Linked DNA regions of Dyadobacter pollutisoli. The protein of the gene in region 1 interacts with the protein of each later gene in a pairwise test. Links are inferred from orthologs where the notes say so. Each region holds a gene or a part of one and is shown in the gene's direction. Other genes may lie near its edges.

Region 1 (3,233 bases):
GGCTGCTATTGCAAAGTTTTCCCGGCCAAAACGCCATTTGAGGAAGTAATGGAGTGGCAACCAGATGGATTTTTTATATCCAATGGTCCGGGCGATCCTTCGGCGATGTTATATGCGGTGGAAAATGTGAATCAGATGATTAAGAGCAGCAAGCCATTATTTGGGATATGCCTTGGCCATCAATTGCTGGCGCTTTCGAGCGGTATCAACACATATAAAATGCATCACGGTCACAGAGGGTTGAACCACCCTGTAAAAAACCTGATAACAGGAATGTGTGAGGTAACTTCTCAAAATCACGGGTTTGCGGTCAACCACGACGAGATCGAAAGCCATCCGGATGTGGAGATCACCCACGTTAATTTGAATGACAAAACGATTGAAGGTATAAGAAGAAAGGATTATCCTGCCTTCTCAGTACAGTATCACCCGGAAGCGTCTCCGGGACCGCACGATTCGCGCTACCTTTTTGATGAGTTCATCAGTTTGCTAAGCGCAAATTAAATATATAACAAAAAATCCCTCGACCGAGGGATTTTTTGTTATATGACATTTTTTTAAACAATTGTGTCTGAGCATCTACCGTTACAATCCGAAGAAGTAGCGGCGCAATCATACCGCGTGTTAACATCCTATTAAATGATTGGCAAAATGAGTATGTAAATTTAGGTTTAAATGCGCTTCTGTTTATGGATGACAATTTTTTTGTGTTATTTTGTAGCGTTAACATATTCAATTTTTTAATCAAAACCACAAGCTGCAAATGAGTACGATTCAATCAGTACATGCAAGACAAATTCTGGATTCAAGAGGAAACCCCACAGTAGAAGTAGATATTCGTACCGAAAATGGTTATTTAGGACGCGCTGCTGTTCCGTCTGGTGCTTCCACCGGAAAGCATGAGGCCGTTGAACTTCGTGATGATGACAAGAGCGTATATGTTGGAAAAGGGGTTTTGAAAGCGGTTGAAAATGTAAATGATATTATTTTCCCTGAACTGATTGGCTGCTCGGTTTTTGAACAAAACCTGATCGATAAAATCATGCTGGAATTGGATGGTACTCCTAACAAAAGCAAGTTAGGTGCTAATGCAATTTTGGGTGTGTCACTGGCTGCTGCGAAGGCTGCTGCACAGGAAGCTAACCTTCCATTGTACCGTTACGTAGGAGGTACGAATGCTAATACCCTACCTGTTCCGATGATGAACATTCTGAATGGTGGAAGCCACGCAGATAACTCTATCGACTTCCAGGAGTTTATGATCATGCCTGCGAAAGCTGATACATTCTCTCAGGCGCTACGTATGGGTGTTGAAGTGTTCCATACACTTAAAACGGTTTTGAAAAGCAAAGGATATTCTACCAACGTAGGTGATGAAGGTGGTTTTGCTCCTAACATCAAATCCAACGAAGAGGCTATCGAGATCGTAATCCAGGCTATCGAGAAAGCTGGATATAAGCCAGGCGAAGAAATCTTCATTGCTATGGATGCTGCCGTTTCTGAATTCTACGAAAATGGATTGTACCATTTCAAAAAATCAGATGGCCGTAAACTGACGTCGCCTGAAATGGCTGACTACTGGACTCAGTGGGTTGCTAAATATCCTATCATTTCTATCGAAGACGGTATGGATGAGGATGACTGGGCTGGTTGGAAAACTTTGACTGAATCTGTTGGTAGCAAATGCCAGTTGGTAGGTGATGATTTGTTCGTAACAAACGTAACACGTTTGCAACAAGGAATTGAATCACAGATTGCCAATGCAGTTCTTGTTAAAGTAAACCAAATTGGTTCTTTGACTGAAACCATTGACACTGTTAACCTTGCAAAACGTAACAGCTACAAGAGCATTATGTCACACCGTTCAGGTGAAACTGAGGATTCTACAATCGCGGATCTTGCGGTTGCATTGAACACAGGACAGATCAAAACAGGTTCTGCTTCGCGTTCTGACCGTATGGCGAAATACAACCAATTGCTGCGTATCGAAGAAGAGCTTGGCGAAAGCGCATACTTCCCAGGATTGAAATTCTAATATTTCCATTGAGAACCGGAGCCATAAGCTCCGGTTCTCGTTTTAGGGTATCTCAAAATGAAAAACAACTCATTCTGGTCACTCAATTCGATGAAAAATTTCTATATCGCCACGTTTGTTGCGTGGTTGGTGTGGATACTATTCCTTGATAATAACAACATGCGGGTGGTAGTTTCCAATCGCATGAAAATGAAAGACCTGGAAAAGGAAAAAGCCGTCCTGCTCGAAAAGATCGGACAAGTGAAAAAGGAACGCAATGAAGTGTTTGGAAATCCAAAGATGCTCGAAAAATGGGCGCGCGAGAAATTCATGATGCGCAGGCCCAATGAAGAGGTATACGTGATTGTTGACGAAAACAATCAGCCTGTTGAAAGTAAAAAAGAGGAATAGTCTTATCATCCTCTCAGCACCATTCTTAATTTTTAATTTTCCACCACATTGAACAAGAAAGTAATTCTTATAATCATGGACGGTTGGGGGATCGCCAAATTCGGCGAGGAAAACCGTTCAGCTGTCATTGCTGCAAATACGCCTTTTTACGACAGTATTTTGCAAAAATATCCTAATAGCAAGCTGGAAGCAAGTGGCTTGGCGGTAGGCCTTCCTGACGGACAAATGGGTAACTCAGAAGTAGGCCACACCAACCTCGGCGCCGGACGCGTAGTATATCAGGATCTTGTTAAAATTAACCTGGCTGTTACCGAAGGTACTTTGGGGCAGGAGCCGGTTTTGACGAAGGCATTGGATTACGCCAAGGAAAACGGCAAAAAGGTACATTTTATAGGTCTGGTTTCTGACGGAGGGGTACATTCCCACATTGATCATTTGAAGGGACTTTGTAAAATAGCTGCGGATAAGGGCCTTTCCAATGTGTTTGTACACGCCTTTACCGACGGCCGCGACTGTGATCCTAAAAGTGGACTTGGTTTCCTGACGGACCTGACAGATTCAATGGCGCAAACTACCGGTAAGATTGCAAGCATTACCGGCAGGTACTATGCAATGGATCGTGATAAGCGTTGGGAGCGTGTAAAGCTGGCCTACGATGCCATGGTTCATGGCGAGGGCAAGCATGTGCCTTCTGCTGATGTCTTGAAAACTGTGCAGGCATCTTACGAAGAAGGCGTGACGGATGAATTTATTCTTCCTATTATCGCTACCGACGCAGCAGGAATACCAGTTGCGGTGATCGAAGAAG
Region 2 (3,226 bases), 2.5 Mb from region 1 along the record:
TTCCATTTCTTCATTCAATTTCTGAAAAGAAGTGATGGGCATAAAACCTTCGCCGCGTACTTCAAAAATCGGTGGCTGGTCTTCTGCTTTTACCCGGAGTGGCAAGGAGCGAATGGTCTTCACATTATTGGTAATTTCGTCGCCACGGGTACCGTCGCCGCGGGTTACCCCTCTCACCAGCACGCCATTTTCGTAGGTAAAACTCAATGAAATCCCGTCAAATTTGAGTTCGCAGATGTACTCGTACGGCTCCCCGTCCAATCCCTTCCGCACACGCTCATCGAAATTCCGGAGCTCCTGCTCATTATAAGTGTTATCCAGCGACAACATCGGATAGCGGTGATAAACTGCATTAAAGCTCTTGGTAATGGCGCCGCCAACCCGCTGAGTCGGGGAATCGCCCAATCTGAAATCAGGATACTGATCTTCCAGCGCTTTCAATTCCTTTAACAACTGGTCAAATTCAAAATCCGAAATTTCCGATACGCTATCCTGGTAATATCGGTAGTTGTAATGGTTCAGCTGGTCGGTTAGCTCCTGGATTTTCTGTTCGGGACTCATGGTTATAGCGGCTGCTTTGGTGATTCGGCCCAAATTTAAGATTAATTCCAAATTTTGGGAATAATGTCAAAAATGTGACCGATACCTCCGTTCCACGTATTCTATAATATGTCGATAACCGACTGCGTGTTACAAGCAACTTTTCAACATGATTCTTTTCACAAAATTTGAGTATTTTCGTAAAACAGGTGACACCTATGAAAACTATGGAAGCTGCCATTTGGTACAACCCGGATCTCACACAGATCATCAATGGAGAGGAGATTATGTCTCCTAGCCCAAAAACGCCGCATCAAAAGGCTTCAAGGAAGCTTCAAAGAATTCTGGAAGATCATGCGGAAGCCAAAAACCTGGGAGATGTTTTTAATGCGCCACTTGATGTTATTTTCGAAGATGGCGTGAACTCTCTTCAACCTGATCTTATGTTTATTGCCAGGGAAAACGAGCACATCATTCAGGATTGGATCCGGGGTGTTCCTGACCTTGTGGTAGAAATTATCTCCAAAAGCAATTTTCGCCTGGACACGGTTGTCAAGAAGAAAATTTATGAACGATATGGTGTGAAGGAATTCTGGATCGTGTTCCCTGAGAAGCCTTCGATCGAGATTCATACATTGCTGAACGGGAAGTACGAGCTGTTCGCCACGTTTTCAAATGATGAGCAGGTCCAATCGCCGTTGCTCGACGGCCTTTCTTTTAAAGTTAACGCAATCATATAAATTCGTTAATTTCGGCCAGTTTTATCATTTACTATTGAAATTTCATGGCTGAAATTGCCCCTTCCATATTAGCTGCCGACTTTGCGAATCTGCAGCGCGACGTTGAAATGCTGAACGCCAGTACCGCCGGATATATCCATGTGGACATTATGGACGGTATGTTCGTTCCCAATATTTCGTTCGGTCTACCCGTTTGTGAAGCCATTCACCGCCATGCGCAAAAACCATTGGATGTACATTTAATGATCGAACAGCCGGATCGATATCTCGAAGCATTCAGAAACGCCGGTGCTGCTACGCTTACCGTACATTACGAAGCATGCCCGCATCTGCACCGCACGATTCAGCACATTAAAGAGCTGGGTGCGCTACCGGGCGTCGCTCTCAATCCGCATACACCCGTAGAAGTATTGTCAGAAATCCTGGGTGATGTTTCCCTCGTGCTGATTATGTCTGTCAATCCGGGATTCGGCGGGCAAAAATTCATTGAGAATACCTACAAAAAGATCGCAAAACTGAATGACCTGAGAGAAAAATTCGGGTACACCTTCAAGATTGAGGTCGACGGAGGCGTTAATCTGAACAATGCGCCCGTTCTTGTCCGCGAAGGTGTGGACATATTAGTCGCGGGCAGCTTCGTGTTCAGCTCCGCAGATCCGATCAAAACCATTGAAGATCTGAGGAATAGCTAAGATTTATTCTTTTGATTTAACCCCAAACATGATGATTGTTAAGACATTCGGGCCTACGTTATGAAACTGTCCAGACCATATTTTTACAGTTTTATCTTCGCAGCCTGTCTCGCTGTCCATATTTCTTTTGCTGTCAGTCTCGAAGAAGCTGATGCCAAGTTTCCGCTTAAAATCAGTCCAAACGGTAAGCATATTACCGACAGCCACGGTTCGCCATTTCTGATGGTGGCGGATGTGGCGTGGCAAATGTTGCGTAAGCTGAGTTACACCGAAGCGGTTCAATATATGGATATCCGTAAATCGCAGTCGTTCAATACTTTCCTGGTACAGCTGCTACCTGCATTACCCAATCAGAAAAATTACAACAAAGTCGCCCCATTTCTCGATAATGACCTTTCCAAACCGAATAAGCCCTATTTTGACTATTTTGAAAAGATTATTATAGCTGCGAAAGAGCGAAATCTGGTTGTTGGAATTGTGGTTTCGAGAAAAAGCTGGAACGAAGTATTTGATGCTCAACAAAAAGAAATCTGGAAAAGCTATGGAGCTTATGTAGGGAAAAGGTTTGCAAAATATTCCAACATTATCTGGATCGTCAGCGAAGAAGAGTATCAGAGCGCATTCCAGTTCAAAGCCATTTCCGACGGTATCAGGTCTGAATCTGACGGGCAGATCCTGGCCTCACTCAATACCTGCTCCCCTACGAACATGAACGACGATTCTACCAATCGTTCCGATTTAAAATTTATCATTCCGGATTCAACAGTGACGCCATCGGAATATGCAGCCCTGGCAAACTGGCAAAAGAACTCAGCAGAAGCAGCATTACGCCCCTTTTTGATTGCCAATTCCGAATTCCCCAAAGAGATCACAGACCAGTCGGTACTGATCCGAAATCAGGCATACCAGTCCATTCTGAGCTCTGCGGCAGGGTTTTGCCACATGAGTACCATCAAAAATTTTAATACGACCTGGAAGGCTAACATTACCAAGGACGGGGCCGAGTACATTCACGAACTCGTCAAAATATTGAAAGGAATCCCATGGGAATATATGCAGCCCGACTCCCCTGAGCTACTGGTGGATTCGCTGGACAAGGCTGAAATCGGCATTGTCACTTTGTCCAATAAACGAATGGCCATGCTCTACCTCCCCGACTCCCGACCGGTAAAGCTGAATCTGAGCCATTTGAATGGCACCGACTTCGGTGCTGTCTGGTACAGTCCGAGGACTGGCAGAAGATGGAGCGGCGGG

The links.
Region 2: the proteins of eno (region 1) and rpe interact in binary tests that used the Escherichia coli proteins (3 or more experiments, as listed by UniProt). The link is inferred for Dyadobacter pollutisoli from one-to-one orthologs.

Annotation. Positions count from the first base shown.
Region 1 is NZ_CP112998.1:6,861,990-6,865,222, forward strand. What follows is about bases 1-2,899. They hold eno (phosphopyruvate hydratase), read left to right. Parts: upstream 1-763; coding sequence 764-2,035; downstream 2,036-2,899. Other genes in these bases: carA (glutamine-hydrolyzing carbamoyl-phosphate synthase small subunit), read left to right, coding at 1-504; ON006_RS28525 (FtsB family cell division protein), read left to right, coding at 2,093-2,425; gpmI (2,3-bisphosphoglycerate-independent phosphoglycerate mutase), read left to right, coding at 2,474-2,899. Outside these bases: more of gpmI, read left to right, coding at 2,900-3,233. UniProt on the Escherichia coli protein: Catalyzes the reversible conversion of 2-phosphoglycerate (2-PG) into phosphoenolpyruvate (PEP). It is essential for the degradation of carbohydrates via glycolysis.
Region 2 is NZ_CP112998.1:4,407,900-4,411,125, forward strand. The notes cover bases 257-3,148. They hold rpe (ribulose-phosphate 3-epimerase), read left to right. Parts: upstream 257-1,324; coding sequence 1,325-1,972; downstream 1,973-3,148. Other genes in these bases: ligA (NAD-dependent DNA ligase LigA), read right to left, coding at 257-561; ON006_RS18035 (Uma2 family endonuclease), read left to right, coding at 759-1,280; ON006_RS18045 (apiosidase-like domain-containing protein), read left to right, coding at 2,033-3,148. Outside these bases: more of ligA, read right to left, coding at 1-256; more of ON006_RS18045, read left to right, coding at 3,149-3,226. UniProt on the Escherichia coli protein: Catalyzes the reversible epimerization of D-ribulose 5-phosphate to D-xylulose 5-phosphate.